2 regions of the Nonomuraea sp. NPDC003201 genome follow, and region 1 is predicted to be linked to the other one. Evidence: riboswitches for the same ligand, from Rfam matches in the RefSeq annotation. Region 1 holds a riboswitch; the other holds the start of a gene.
The links. Region 1 has a riboswitch for cyclic di-AMP ahead of ACWDX9_RS27605 (glycoside hydrolase family 25 protein). Riboswitches for the same ligand answer to the same signal wherever they lie in the genome.

Region 1 (7,514 bases):
GGGCATCGCCCGCCTTGGACATGTCTCTCCTCGGGGATCGGGTACGGCGATGTCGGCGTCTACAAGTGCTTGTGGAAGGGGACCCACGCCCTGCCCTCGCTGTCGTGCAGCACGTCCTGCTGGTGCCAGCCCAGGTCGCGGTAGAACTGCTGAGCGCTGACGTCGGACTGGCCGGTGTGCAGGTCGAGGCGGCGTACGCCGTACACTTCGGCGATGTTCGCGAAGTCGGCGACCAGCCGGCTCCCGACGCCGCAGCGTCGCATGCGATCGTCCACCGCGATGTGGCTGAGGACTCCCGCCGGCTCACGGGGCTCGTGCTCTGAGGCGTCCCGCCCAGCGGCGCGCAGGCGCCGGGCGGGACGCTGTGCTCTCGTGCGGATGAACCTGCCGGTCAGCTCCGGCCGCACCAGCAGCGCCGCGGCACCCGCCCGGGCTATGCGCCAGCGCTCCATCCGCGCCACGTGGTGGCGATGGATGTCGACATCGGTGCAACCCAGCAGGAACCCCGCCATCCGTCTGTTGACTTCGGCGACCATGGCGACGGCGGCCGGACTCGTGAGGTAGGTCAGGTAGTAGCGGCGCAGGAACCTGTCGCCGAGTTGTACGAAGAAGCCCTCGGCCAGGTGGGCCCGGTGCAGCCGGACGGCAGCCGCGACGTCGCGCAGCTCCATCACGCGTAGTGACACCGTCAACGCCCGTGGCGGGGGAAACAGGGACATAACCTCAAGCTACTACATGTGTAATAGTTTGTGCCGCATGAGCCTTAGATTTCTATTACACCAGTAGTAGCTTGAGGGCCGCGTCACCCTGTTCTTCCACCTGACCTGCTTGGCATGGTGCGAGCCGCTGTGTGATCTCCGCGGTGCTGGTGACCGCACTGACACGTTGCGCATCATCCGGCATCACGCCCTCAAGCCGTCCCGGATCGCCCGGAGCGAGCGTCTCCCCCTCCCGACAAGGCGGTCACGCTACCGTCAGTGACTGCCGCATGAGACATCCAGGCACTCTGTGCGCTGTCCGGGCGATCGACGGCAAGAGGGTCGCGACGGACGCTCGCCAAAACGCCGACCAGCGCAACCCCGGCACGCCGTCTCATGGACAGCACCATGAGGTACGGCTCCGACGAGGCCGGGGGTTCGTGGTCCTGGGCAGCTCCTATGGTGCGACCTTCACCGACGCCGTGCACCAGGATCACCTCCACATAGGCTTCATAACGATGACACCCGGTGAGTCGAGGAAAGAGGAGCGATGTCGCGACGGAAGCTGGGACAGCTCGAGGCCGAGGTGCTGGCCGTGCTCGCCGGCGCCGACGGCTTTCTGCCGCCTCAGGAGATCTGTGACCGGCTGGACGGCGATCCCGCCTACACCACCGTCAACACGATCTTGTTCCGGCTGCTCGACAAACGCCTGGTGGAGCGGACCAAGCAGGGGCGGGCCTATGCCTACCGGCTGACCGCCGACGAGTCCGGGCTCGCCGCGGAGCGCATGTTCGGCCATCTGCGTCTGGCGCACAACCCGTCCGCGGTGCTCGGCCAGTTCGTCCACGGGCTGAGCCCGCAGGAGGAGGCGGCCCTGCGCGCACTGCTCGAAGGCTCCGGGAGCGACACGTGAATCTGGAGATCTACCTTCCCGTCGCGTTGCTGGCCCTGACCAACATGCTCATGGCCTGGCGGCAGCCGCGCATGCACCCGGCCTGGCACGCGCGGGTGCTGGTCGTGCTCACCGGCGCCACAGCGCTGACCGTGCTCGCCGTGCTGGTGTTCGTCATCATGATCGCGGCGGGCACGCTGAAGGCGGCCGATGCCCCCGTGATGGGCAACGTCCTCATCGACCACGGGCAGGTGCCCGCGCCCGTGGGCGGCCTCGCGATCGCGGCCCTCCTCATCATCACCGCCGCCATCGTCCACGCGATCGTGAGCTGGCGCGGGGAGCTGAGGAAGGCACGAGCTCTCGGCATGGGCCTCGTCGCCGACGAACGCCCCTTCGCCGTCGCGGTGCCCGGCAGAGAAGGAGGGGTGGTCCTCTCCAAGGGTCTGATGACCCTGCTCTCCCGGCGTGAGCTGGAGGTGGTGCTGCGGCACGAGGCCGCGCATCTCAAGCACCGCCATCACCTCTACCTGATGGCCGGCGCCCTCGCCACGAGGATCTTCCCGGCTCTCGTCTATCCGCACCGGGCGCTGACCTACGCTCTGGAGCGCTGGGCCGACGAGGAAGCCGCCAAGGCCGTCGGGGACCGGGTCCTGGTCGCACGTACGATCGCGCGAGTCGCCCTGGCGCAACCGGCGTCGACCTCCAGCGCGTACCCGGCTCTCACCGGCTCGCACGTCACCCGCCGGGTCGAGGCCCTGCTCGGGCAGACCCCACCGGACAACCGCTTCACGGGCCCAGCTCTCCTCGGCGGCGCCTGGATGGCCACGGGAACCGCCATCTCACCCACCCTCACGCACCACGCCTCCCTCCTGGTGCTGCTGCTGTGAGCACCTCAGGAGGCCACGAAGGTTGAGGCGACGTACGCTGCCGCGACGCCGACTCATTTGCCCCAACGCCTCTCATGTCCACATCCTCCACCGGCCTCGCATGAGCTGTGCCATCACAGGTTGAGATCATGTACGGCCTGCTGCGCCGCCTGCCGCTCGGCGGGCGGGAAGAAGTCCCTGCGGGCGATCCGCCGCAACGTGACACGGAGCCGGCCCGCGGTACGCGTCCGCCGAGCCGCCGCAGGCGCGGATCTCGAGCTCCCGCGCCAGTCCGGCATAGGCGGCCACGCGGGCCAGGCTCGACGTGCTGACCCCACGCGAGCGCGAGGCCCTCGAACTCGTCGCCCGCGGCCTGTCCAACCGGGAGATCGCCGCCGCGCTCGTCGTCGAGGAATCCACGATCGACGCGGCCCGCACAGAGCCCAGAGCCAGATCTTCGCAGGGTCGTCGCCACACTCACCTCAGCCGCCACACCGCGGGACGACCGAGATCCTCCACAAGGAGATCCTGGAAGCGGCGACCGCAAACCTTTACCTAGCTCCGAACCTGCTACCAGCAAGGAGCTTCAGGCCCGATACACCGGTGACCAGATTTGCCACACTTGCACTATCTATGGGGGATATATACCTTTTACGCATCCGTGATAAGCGCAGTGACAAGCCTTTGCGTTGCTGCGTTGCCGTTTCGTTGACCAGACCGTGCGCCGCGCCCAGCGTCGCGTACGGCCGCCGAATCCGCCCCCCTCGCGGAACCGGGGACCCATTCTCTTCGGGGTGAATCGGACGCCAGCCCAGGCTGCGCCCGTAGGGCACTTCCACGCCCGAACCCGTCAGCTAACCCGGTAGGCGGCATGGAAGCAAGGAGTCAATACCCTCATGCTCAAGCCCCGGCTTGCCGCACTCGCCCGTTCCCTCAAGAGCCACCGCGCTCTTCCCACCAAGCACCTGAGCCTCGCCATCACCGGCGCGATCCTCGCCGGGACCGCCGCCTTCACGGGCGCGACCGGCACCGCGCTCGCTTCGACCACCGACCACGACGCGCGGCACCAAACCCAGCAGGAGACCAGGGCGTTCACCTACGGCGTGGACGTCTCCAGGTACGAGTCCCAGTACGACTGGACCGCCAGCCCGGCCCAGTTCGGCATCATCAAGGCCACCGAGGGCACGTCCTTCCGCGACTCCTCGTTCGCCCGCCACTGGCGCGAAATGGGCAAGAAGGGAATCGTGCGGGGCGCGTACCACTTCGGCCACCCCAGCAACAACCCCATCGCCGAGGCGGAGTACTTCCTCGCCATGGTGAACTCGCAGCCCGCCAAGGCCGGCGACCTGCTGGTCCTGGACCTGGAGACCACCGACGGCAAGTCCGTCGCAGAGGTCAACGCCTGGGCCAAGGCCTGGCTGTCGCACGTGAAGGCCAAGACCGGAATCACCCCGATGATCTACAGCGGCTGGAACTTCGCCGACACCTACGGCAAGGGCCTGGCCCAGTACCCCCTGTGGGTCGCCCACTACAGCAAGGCCAAGGGCGCCATCACCCCACCGGCCGACTGGAAGTCCTGGGCCATCCACCAGTACACCGAATCCCCCATCGACCAGAACGTCTCCGCGCTGACCCCCGCCCAACTGCGCGGCCTGGGCCGCCCTGCCGCCTGAGCTTCCCGACATCACTCAACGGTGGGCACGGTCGTCAGGTGACGAGAGCGTGGTGAGCACCGGCAAGGCCTGTTCGGCCTGCAGCGGATCCACGGGCAGCACGTGTCGGGCCCACCAGTTCGCCGCCTGCGGCAGCGGCGAGGGCTCGATCAGGCCGGGGGCGTAGTCGTCGAAGGGTGGATCGTAGACGTATCCGGTGATCACGCCTCGCCCTCGCAACGCTTCGATGGCGCGCTCGCGATTCTCGACCAGCAGAGGCACCCGGAACAGCGGCTGGTCCATGTGATCACGTACGGCAGGGGCCGCCATGGGGAGAGCGGCAAGGCTCGCCACTCCTGCCAGGCGACGTTCCCTCTGGCGGTCCATCACCTGCATCCTGCGGAGCGCATAGTTCTCGGTCAGGCTGCCGGGCCTCGCGCGGTAGTGGTGGTTGTCGGCGCGGATCCAGGGATCCAGCGCCCCGACGCCCGACGGCGATGAGGCCAGACCGCCCAATCTCGGGGCGAGCGCGGTACGGCGTAGCGCGATGCGGTGACCTTGGCGACTTTCAAGCAGCCCAAGGGCGTGGGACAGGTGCCACGCGGGCAGGGACAGCAGGGTTCCGGCCAGCGCGTTGCGGGCAATCGTCTTCAGCAGGGCAGCGAGTTCCACTGTGCGGTATCGGGGAGTGCTCCAGCGCTCTCGCATTTCCAGCAGAGCCGGCCGGTGATGCGGCGACGACAGGGCGATCACGCCACCGGGTGCCGCGCCCGCATGCTTGGACAGGCTGAACACTCCTGCCGCGCCAAAGGTGCCGACGGGAACACCGCCGACGGTGGTCTGCAGGGCGTGAGCGGCATCCTCGATCAAGGGGATCTGCCGCTCGGCGCAGAGCCTGCCAAGAGCATGGACGTCGTCGGGCAGGCCGTACAGGTTGGTGGTCAGCACCCCGTCGACGTTCAGTTCGTCGATCCGAGTGGCGTCGATGTTGCCGCTCTGCCGGCACACCGGCGCCATGATCGGTCGAAGCCCGGCGGCGAGCACCAGGAAGAGGATCTCGTCAGCCGTGATCGGTGACATCAGCAGGCGCTCGCCTGGGGCCATCAGGTGCTTCAGGACCATGAACAGGCCAAGCCTGTTCGACGGCACGGCGAGACAGTCTCGTCCGAGACGAGCGGCGAATTCCGCTTCCAGGCGCTTGAACATTCCCGTCACCGTGGTCACAGCAGCACAAGCAGCAAGCTGGCATGGTGGGAAAGAGTGGGTGAGATGGCGCTTCCCGTGGCCATCCAGGCGCCGCTGAGCAGCACCGGGCCTGTGATGCGGTTATCCGGTGGGCTCTGTCCGAGCAGGGCCTCGACGCGGCGGGCGATGTGCGAGCCGGTCAGGGAAGGAAACGCGCCGGCATCCCTTGCCTGCTGCGCCAAGGCGACTCGTGCGATCGTGCGCGCCGTCAGCTCGCGGTCTCCGACTGCGGCGGCGGCCTGTTCATCGGCCCAGCGCTCGATGGCGAAGCACAGTGCCCGATAGGGGTAGATCAGCGCAGGGAAGATCCTCGTGGCGATGGTGCCGGCCATCAGATAAAGGTGATGACCGTACTGGATGTGCGCGGCCTCGTGACGAAGCACCACTTCCAGCTCCCGCCGGGACAGCATGCTCAGCAGCCCCTTGGAGAGGATCACTCCTCCACGCCGTCCCGGTACCGCCATGGCGAAGGGGCGCTCGTCGGCCACCACGCCCGTGCCCAGCGCCTTGGCATACCGCAGGTCCCGATGCCAGCGTGCGACGGCATGGATGACGGCGGCGCCGATGATCAGCAGGAGCACGATCACCACACCGGCGACAGGCGCGGGAACCTGCCCGTGGCCGATGAGGACGCGGCCCATCACGGTGGCTTTGGCCGCCGTCAATGTGCCTATCGCGATCATGACGACGAAGGCGAGCATGCCCAGCACCGTCAGGGCCGTCGCTCCGATGAGAAGGATCAGCAACCGGGCGTGCCAGGCCGGGTGCATGCGCGGCTGCCGCCAGGCCATCAGCGTGCTCGCCATGGTGAGCAGCGCGACGGGAAGATAGATCTCCAGATTCACCTGTCGCTCCCGGATCCTTCGAGCAGCGCGCGCAGGGCCGCCTCCTCCTGCGGACTCAGACCGTGGACGAACTGGCTGAGCACCGCAGACGGGTTGTGCGCCAGGCGGAGATGGCCGAACATGCGCTCCGCGACGAGCCCGGACTCGTCGGCGGTCAGCCGGTAGACGTAGGCGCGGCCCTGCTTGGTCCGCTCCACCATGTGCTTGTCGAGCAACCGGAACAAGATCGTGTTAACGGTGGTGTACGCGGGATCACCCAGGCGATCACATATCTCCTGCGGAGAAAGGAAGGCGTCGGCGCCGGCGAGCACGGCCAGCACCTCGGCCTCAAGCTGTCCCAGCTTTCGTCGCGACATCGGGTAGACCTCGATCCTCTCTTGGTTCGCCTGGTCAGGAGATCGGTGCGGGACGCTACCGCTTGAATCCCACGTGCAGATGGTCCTGGTGCACGGTGTTGGTGAAGGTCGCGCCGTAACGTCCCGTGAAGGCCCAGGGACCCCCGACTTCGTTCGAGCCGTACCTCATGGCCGTCTCCATCACGCGCCGCGCGGGATTGCCCTGGCCGGCGGACTGGCGGGCATATGCCGCCACCCGTTTGCCGTCGATCGCCCAGATGTCGACGGCCCGTCCCTTGGTGTGGTTGCTCACCGAGGCGCTGCCGAACACTTTTGCCGGATGCCCTGTGGACAGTACGCAGACCGACAGGGTGTGCTCCCGGGAAAGGCGGAGCAGCATGCGCAGGACGCGGTCGTCGACGCGGCCGCGTTGGACGTCCCAGGCCGAGGTGTCGGAGAGGATGATCTTCCTGGAGGCGAGCACCTGCGTGGCGAGCTTGCTCGGCCGGGGCCTGCTCGGCGGTCCGCCTCCCGTGGAGGCGAGCCCGGTGACCGTCCAGGTGTTACCGCGCTTGGCGAGCCGGAGGTCCAGGACGCGGGTTCGCGTGGTGAGCTTCTGGCCGCGGACCGTCGAGAGCCGTACGACGGCCATGATCGAAGCGCGGTTCGCGGTCAGACCGCCGAGCTGGGGATAGACCACCTGTACGGCGCCGGCGGCCTTGCCGTCCAGCAGAGGCGCGGCCGTCGAGGCACCCTCGACGGAGAGCCCCTTCTCGGCCAGACGTTCGCGGCCGGCCGCCACGGACCCGGCACCCGCCGGGTAGTTGAACAGGGCTTCCAGATAGCCGACCGCCGCGCGCTTCACCTCGCGCGCAGGCTCGTCGGACCTGACAGTGAACGCAGTCACCGCAGGAAGGGATGGGGGTGGGACTGTGACCGAAGCCGTGGGGGTGATGACGGACTCAGGGACACGTGTAGTGT
Region 2 (7,514 bases), on a different contig from region 1:
GGGCTGAGCAGCACCCGCAGCGAGGTGATCGCGGTCGAGGGCAGGCTGAGCACGCGCTGGCCCGCGTCCAGGCCGCGCAGCGTCAGCTCGGCCGGCGCGCCCACGTCGTGCACGGTGATGCCGGGGCGCTCCCTGATCAGGGCCACGTCCACGGGGTCCTCGCGGCGGTGCGGGTAGTACGCGAGCGGCTCCTGGGCCGCCAGGTCCGTCAGCCAGCGCAGGTAGTGGTCGCGGTGCACGAGCCCGTTGCGGACGAGCGAGGTGCCGAGGACGACCGTGCGCTCCGCGGGCCCCTCCGCGCTGGGCGGCTGGGCGCGCAGCCAGTCGAACTGGTGGCGTACCAGGTTGATCCCGGCCCGCCGTACGCCGTCCGCCAGGGCCTCGTCCACGGGCAGGGCGGTGAAGACCGACACGTCGCTCAGGCGCAGCCGCAGCGCGGCCGCCAGGCCCAGCACGGAGCGCAGCTTGGCCGGCTGGGCCCTGGCCCGCAGCAGCGGCCGGTACGGCCCCGCGGCCAGCAGCTCCAGCAGCCGGAGCGTGGCCAGCCCATCGTCCACGATGACGATGCGTCCGGGACGCGAGGTGAGCCAGCGCACCTGCACCCTGCCGGAGAAGGCGTCACCGACGGCCTGCACGCGCCTGGGCATGCGCTCACGCGGCTCCGCCAGCTCCAGGCCGTCGGGCAGCCCGAGAGACCTCAGCTCCCGACGCGTGGCCTTCAACGGCCGCAGACCGGCGCGCGGCACGACCACCGTCTCGGGGCCGAGCACGCCCGCGTAATGGGCCTCGACGGCGCACAGCATCTGGAGCGGTGACTCCACCCAGGCCGACGCCTGTTCGACCACTCCTGTCCTCCCAGCCGGGTGATGGCCCGTTCACGACCGCTTCAAGCTAGCCCCGCCGCCTTAAGCCACCAGAAACGCGACGTGAACAATGGAGAGCATGAACTCGCTCATGCTCAACACCGACGGCGTGCAGATCCCGCAGCTCGGCTACGGCGTCTGGCAGGTGCCCGCCGACGAGGCCGCGCGGGCCGTCACGACCGCGCTCAAGGCCGGTTACCGGCACGTGGACACCGCCGCCGCGTACGGCAACGAAGAAGGCGTGGGGCAGGCCGTACGCGAAAGTGAGCTGCCACGCCGGAAGCTGTTCGTGACCACCAAGCTGTGGAACGCCGACCACGGCCGCGCGGAGGCGGCCTTCGACGAGTCCCTGGCCCGGCTAGGCCTCGACTACATCGACCTTTTCCTCATCCACTGGCCGGTGCCGCAGCAGGACAAGTACGTGCAGGCGTGGAAGGCGATCGAGAAGATCTACCGTGACGGGCGCGCCAAGGCCATCGGCACCTCCAACTTCAGCATCGCCCACCTCACCCGGCTCATGAACGAGACCGACCTCGTGCCCTCCATCAACCAGATCGAGCTGCACCCGTACCTCCAGCAGCGCGAGCTGCGCGCCTTCCACGAGGCCAACGGCATCCTCACCGAGGCGTGGAGCCCGCTCGGCCAGGGCCAGGGCCTGCTGAACGACCCCGCGCTGGCCAAGCTGTCGGACAAGTGCGGCAAGACGCCCGCGCAGATCGTGCTCCGCTGGCACCTGCAGCTGGGCCACGTCGCGATCCCCAAGTCGGTCACCCCGGCGCGCATCGCCGAGAACATCGGCGTCTTCGACTTCATCCTCGACGCCGAGGACATGGCCGCCATCGGCGCGATGAACAGGGGCCAGCGGATCGGACCCGACCCCGACACGTTCAACATGACCTGACTCGTCTACGATCTCCCGCGTGCGGGATTTTGCGTGGGGCATAGCGGCGACAGGGAATATCGCGCGGACCGTCGGGGCGGCCATCGCGGCCGAACCGGGCATGCGGGTGGCCGCCGTCGGATCGAGGAACCTGGGGCGGGCGCAGGCGCTGGCCGCCACGCTGGGGGCGGAGTCCGCGTACGACTCCTATGAGCGGCTCGCCGCCGACCCGGCCGTGGACGCGATCTACGTGGCGACGCCGCACGCCCAGCACCTGGAGGTGGCCGAGGTCGCCATCGCCGCGGGCAAGGCCGTGCTGTGCGAGAAGCCGCTGGCCGCCACCGTGGACGACGCGGAGAAGATGGTACGCCTGGCGCGCGAGGCGGGCGTGTTCCTGATGGAAGCGATGTGGATGCGGTTCAACCCGCTCGTCCAGAAGATCGCGGCCGACGAGCGCTTCGGCGACCTCCGCTCGGTGCACGCCTCCTTCGGCTTCGCCAAGCCCTACGACCCGGAGCACCGGCTGTGGGCGCCGGAGCTCGGCGGCGGGGCGCTCCTGGACCTCGGGATCTACCCGTTCGGGCTGGCCCAGCTGCTCCTCGGCATGCCCTCCGACCTGCGGATCACCGGCACTCTGGCGCCCAACGGCGTCGATGCGGAGGCCGGCGGCGTGCTGCTCTACCCCGGTGGCAGGAAGGCTCTCGTGGAGACTTCGTTGCTCGGGAATTACCCGAACCATGCCAGTGTTGTAGGAACTCAGATGCGGGCGGACCTCCAGGCACCGTTCTGGGCTACGCCGCGGATTTTGCTCTCCGGGCCCTCCATGGAGCCGGAGGAGTACATCCTCGATCCGGCCGACAACGGGTACGCCGGGGAGCTCCGCGAGGTCCGGGCCGCGACGGCCGAAGGCAGGACCGAAAGTTCGATCATGCCGCTCGACGAATCCCTTGCCATGATGGGGCTTCTGGCCGAGGCTCGCAGGCAGGTCGCCTAGCTGGGCCTTTATCGATTTGTAACGCTCTTGCCTTTTGCATTACGTTTGAGGCATTCTTGAGACATACGTCCGGTTTGTCCGGACTTGTCCGACCATCGCACGACACATCACAGGAACGTCCTGTGACCGCTGAATCCGCCCTCGGGCGGAACCGGGGACCCAGTCCTTTGGGGTGAATCGGCACTTCGGTGCCGTAGGGCAGCTTCCACGTCCGAACCCGTCAGCTAACCCGGTAAGCGGCATGGAAGCAAGGAGTAAACCCCCTCGATGGCCAACATCCGTCTTACCTCTGCTGCGAAGACCAACATCGCCCGCGTCCTTCTCGGCGCCACCATCCTCGGAACCGCGTTCGGCGCCCACATGACCAGCGCCACCGCAGCAGACAAGCAGCCGATCGGCACCGTCGCCAGCACCGCCACCGTCGCCGACCACGTCGAGCGCTCGCGCGAGGCCAAGGTCGGCGTCACCGCCGGCCAGGTCCTGGCGCTCGCCAAGTCCCAGGTCGGCATCACCGAGAACGCGGCCGGCGGCGGCACCAAGTTCCAGCGCTGGTACGCCAACTCGCAGCGCGCCGCGGAGACCATCGCCCGTGACGGCGGCAGCCGCACCGACTACCTGAACGCCGCCTGGTGCGCGATGTTCGTCTCCTGGGTCGGCGACCAGACCGGCGCCCGCTCGCAGATCGGCTGGGACGCCTGGACCGTCGCCCACGCCAAGTGGTTCCAGGCCAACCACCGCTTCGGCACCGAGGCCAAGCCCGGCGCCATCGTGTACTTCTCGTGGAGCGGCAGCAAGAACCTCGACGACATCCAGCACGTCGGGTTCGTCGAGAAGGACAACGGCGACGGCACCATCTCGACCGTCGAGGGCAACACCGGCAACGGCAAGGTCGAGGAGCGCGTCCGTCCCAAGTCCCAGGTCGTCGGCTACGGCTACCCCCAGTACCGCTCCTGACCGGACCGTCCCCCTCCAGGCTGGACTCCCCCAGGCACCTCCTGGCCGGCCTTCCCCAGCGCCAAACGAGCGCGCGTCCCGCAACGGGACGCGCGCTCGTCGCGTTTCCCGCAGGTGCGGCGGGGTGCCGAGCGGAACCCGGCGGCCGGTGCCGTGCGGCCGTCGCGTTTCACCCCCGCGAGTGCGGCGGCCCGCCACCGGGGAAGACCCGAGGCGAACCGCCCGCGACCTCGCCAAGGAGCCGCCGACCATGCCAGCCGCGCGCAGACGCCCCGGAAGGCTGGTCCGGAGTGGGCTGCGACGGGTCGCCGACGGGCTCTTCCCGCGCGGCGCCAACCCGCACGGCGTCCTGCCCGCCCTGCTGATCCTCCTGGCCTGCGTCACCGGCCTCGTGGACGCCGTCAGCTTCCTCGGCCTGGGCCGCGTCTTCGTCGCCAACATGACCGGCAACATCGTCTTCCTCAGCTTCGCCCTGGCCGGGGAGGCCCAGATGTCCAAATGGCCCTCCCCGGCGGCCCTCGTCGCCTTCGGAGCCGGCGCCTGGAGCGCCGGCCGGGTGATCAGGCACACCGCGAACGCGCGACGGGCGTTCGCCGCCGCCACCGCCGTACACGCGCTCCTCGTCGCCGCCGCCCTCGCCGTCGCCCTCACGGCCGGGCACCGCACGGCCTGGGCCCAGGCGGCCCTCATCGTGCTGCTCGCCTACGGCATGGGCCTGCAGAACGCGTCCGTACGAGCGCTCGGCGTACCCGACCTGGTCACCAACGTCCTCACCACGACCCTCACGGGCCTGGCCGCCGACACGCCGGGCCGGGCCGCCCTGCGTCGATCCGCCTCCATTGCCGCGATGTTCCTCGGCGCCCTGGCCGGCGCCACCCTCCACCTCACTACCGGCCCCGCACCCGCGCTGGCGATCGCGCTGACCCTGCTCACCACCGTCGCCCTCGTCGCCCGCAGTGGTCTCAGCCGAGAAAGAACTCCGCCAGCGCCCGGGTGACCCCGGCCGGATCGTGCTCCATCGGGATGTGCCCCGCCCCGGGAACGCGCACCAGCGTCGTGTTCGGCACCTCGGCGGCGAAGCGCTCGGCGTACCGGACCTCCTGGAACGTGTCGTCCTCCCCCCACACCAGCAGCTTCGGCGTCCCATCGGCCTTGAGTGCGGGCACCAGGTCCAGCGTGTAACGGCTGTCGGCCGCGCCCGCCAGCGCCATCCACGACCGGTCCACCCGCGCGTCGTTCCACGGATCAAGGTAATCGGCCAGCTCCGCCTCGGTGGCCGGCCGGGCGAGCGCGGTGGTGACCGCCTTGCGGGGGCGGCCAGCAGTTCCTCCACGGTCGTGGCCGCCACCACGGCCGGATCCCGGTAACGGGCCACGCCGGGAACCGGCCAGGAGTCGTATGTGACCGAGTTGACCAGCGCCAGCCGCCGCACCTCTGGCTGCCCCTCCACCAGCAGGTGCTGGGCGACCGCACCGCCGATGTCGTGCCCCGCCACCGAGAGCCGCTCCCCCGCGCCGACCGCGGCCGCGAACCGGGCCACCCACGCCGCCAGCGCCGGAACCGCCGCCGTCGAGCACACCGGCATGCCCCAGCCCGCGGTCAGCCGCGCCATCGCCGCCCTCGAACGCGAGCTCGGCGCCGCCCTGTTCGTCCGCCACCGCGACGGCATCGCCCTCACCGAGGCCGGCCGGCGAGCCCTCGCCCGCGCCCGCGCCCGCCTGCGCCACTTCGACCTCATCCGCGCCGACGTGGCCGCCGCCAGCGGCCAGATCACCGGCGAACTCCGCCTGGCCAGCCTCCCCAGCGCCACCGGCACGCTCGTCGCCAAGCTGCTGCGCGCGTTCACCGACCGCTACCCGCAGGTCCGCGTACGCCTCTTCGAGGGCATGGACGACGACATCCGCGAATGGCTGCACCGCGGCGCCGCCGAGGTCGGCGTCGTCACCCTCCCCGCGCCCGGCCTGCGCACCGTCCACCTGAGCACCCACGACATGGTCGCCGCGCTGCCCGCCGACCACTCCCTGGCCGCCCGCCCGGCCGTCACTCTCGCCGATCTGGAGGGCAGGCCGTTCATCCTGACCACCGCCGGCTGCCGTCCCCTCATCATGGGTGCGGCGCTGACGGCCCAGGTACGGCTCGACGTCGCCTTCGAGGCCAGCGGGCCCGCCGCCATCCTGGAGATGGTGGCCGCGGGGCTGGGCGTCAGCATCGTCCCGGCCCTCGGCCTCCCCGCCGACCTGGGCACCGTCGTCACCCGGCCCCTGGAGCCGACGATGACCCGTTCGCTGGCCCTGGCCGTTCCGTCGGCGGACGACTGCGCCCCGACCACACGCGCCTTTCTCGACCAGCTCGACGCCTTTACATTGTAGATCAGCGTGTACGTCGTCTACTTCTGATACGTTGTACACCAACTCGTCGGGAGGAGGGTGATCCATGGCTGCCCCGCGCAAGCCCAATGACAGGCCCCCGCTGTGGGCCCGCCTCGAGCGCCCGGCGCCCGCCCCACGCCAGACCCTGTCCCCGCACCGCATCGCCACCACCGCCGTGGGCGTCGCGGACGCGGAGGGCCTCGACGCCATCACCATGCGGCGGCTGGCCACCGAGCTGGGCGTCGCCCCGATGGCCGCGTACCGGTACGTGTCGGGCAAGGACGAGCTGCTGGAGCTGATGGCCGACCACGTCTACGGCGAGCTGGAGCTGCCCGGCGAGACGGCGGGATGGCGGGAGACGCTGCGGGAGATCGCCGTCAGGACGCGCGAGCTGGTGCTGAAGCACCTCTGGCTCGCCCAGCTCCCGCCGAGCGCGATGCTCGCCGTCACCCCCAACCGCCTGGCGGTGGCGGAACGCTCGCTGCGCGCCGTCGACGGCCTTGACCTGGACGCCGACACCAAGATGACCGTCGTCAACACCGTCGGCTCCTACACGCAGGGAGTCACCGGCGCCGAGATCGCGATGCGCCGGCTCATGGCGGGTCAGGGCTGGTCCAGCGAGCAGCAGGTCTACCTCAGCATGGCCCCGCAGCTCACGTACCTCCTCGACACCGGCCGCTACCCCGGCTTCCGGCAGTACATCCACGAGGGCAGGCACAAGGACCGGCCGGGCTGGCAGTTCGAGACCGGGCTCGAGTACGTTCTGGACGGCATCGCGGCCCGGCTGTTCGCGAAGTGAATCTCTCGCGTACGTGTCGATCCCGCCTGTCGCCGTTCGACGCGTTCGACGAGAGCTCGAACCGGACGAAAGAGAGACATCACCCATGAAATTCATGATCGTCGGCAAGGCCAACGCGGAGACCGAGGCCGGGGCGCTGCCCAGCCAGGAGGTCGTGGACGACATGCACGCCTACAACGAGGCGCTGACCAAGGCGGGCGTGCTGCTCGCGGCCGAAGGGCTCTACCCGAGCTCGCAGGGGGCCCAGATCGCGTACAGCGGCGGCAAGGCGACCGTGATCGACGGCCCCTTCGCCGAGGCCAAGGAGCTCATCGCCGGCTTCTGGCTGATCCAGGTCAAGTCCCGGGAAGAGGCGATCGAATGGGCGATGCGCGTGCCGGTGCCGCCGGGGTACGACGGGATCGGGCTGGACGTGTGGCGGGTGTTCGACGCTTCGGACGTACCGGACGATTCGCTGCCCGCGGACGAGCGGGACCGCGAACAAGCGCTACGCGACCGCCTCGGCGTCGACACGCCCAACCCCTGACCCACGCGCCCGCCCCGACCCTGACCGCTCCCTGGGACACATGACGGGACGCGCGCCGCCCGGGTTGCCATCGGCGCCTTCGGGCTGCTCTCATGGGCCGGTGATGGCTTCCGACACCGACGACCAGGC

Region 2: another riboswitch for cyclic di-AMP. It lies ahead of ACWDX9_RS44815 (CHAP domain-containing protein); the one in region 1 lies ahead of ACWDX9_RS27605 (glycoside hydrolase family 25 protein).

What each region holds. Positions count from the first base shown of each region.
Region 1 is NZ_JBSFTC010000087.1:15,510-23,023, reverse strand. Features, by position in the region: gene ACWDX9_RS27630 (class I SAM-dependent methyltransferase) at 1-22, opposite strand, end outside; gene ACWDX9_RS27625 (GNAT family N-acetyltransferase) at 60-719, opposite strand; gene ACWDX9_RS27620 (BlaI/MecI/CopY family transcriptional regulator) at 1,249-1,611, shown strand; gene ACWDX9_RS27615 (M56 family metallopeptidase) at 1,608-2,477, shown strand; gene ACWDX9_RS27610 (LuxR C-terminal-related transcriptional regulator) at 2,782-3,015, shown strand; cyclic di-AMP (ydaO/yuaA leader) riboswitch at 3,194-3,340, shown strand; gene ACWDX9_RS27605 (glycoside hydrolase family 25 protein) at 3,353-4,129, shown strand; gene ACWDX9_RS27600 (DegT/DnrJ/EryC1/StrS family aminotransferase) at 4,145-5,314, opposite strand; gene ACWDX9_RS27595 (M56 family metallopeptidase) at 5,329-6,198, opposite strand; gene ACWDX9_RS27590 (BlaI/MecI/CopY family transcriptional regulator) at 6,195-6,554, opposite strand; gene ACWDX9_RS27585 (hypothetical protein) at 6,610-7,440, opposite strand.
Region 2 is NZ_JBSFTC010000222.1:10,915-18,428, reverse strand. Features, by position in the region: gene ACWDX9_RS44830 (hypothetical protein) at 1-845, opposite strand, end outside; gene ACWDX9_RS44825 (aldo/keto reductase) at 943-1,764, shown strand; gene ACWDX9_RS44820 (Gfo/Idh/MocA family protein) at 1,784-2,737, shown strand; cyclic di-AMP (ydaO/yuaA leader) riboswitch at 2,855-2,991, shown strand; gene ACWDX9_RS44815 (CHAP domain-containing protein) at 3,005-3,691, shown strand; gene ACWDX9_RS44810 (YoaK family protein) at 3,942-4,688, shown strand; gene ACWDX9_RS44805 (alpha/beta fold hydrolase) at 4,654-4,917, opposite strand; gene ACWDX9_RS44800 (LysR substrate-binding domain-containing protein) at 5,092-6,060, shown strand; gene ACWDX9_RS44795 (TetR/AcrR family transcriptional regulator) at 6,125-6,859, shown strand; gene ACWDX9_RS44790 (YciI family protein) at 6,945-7,385, shown strand; gene ACWDX9_RS44785 (RNA polymerase sigma factor) at 7,489-7,514, shown strand, end outside.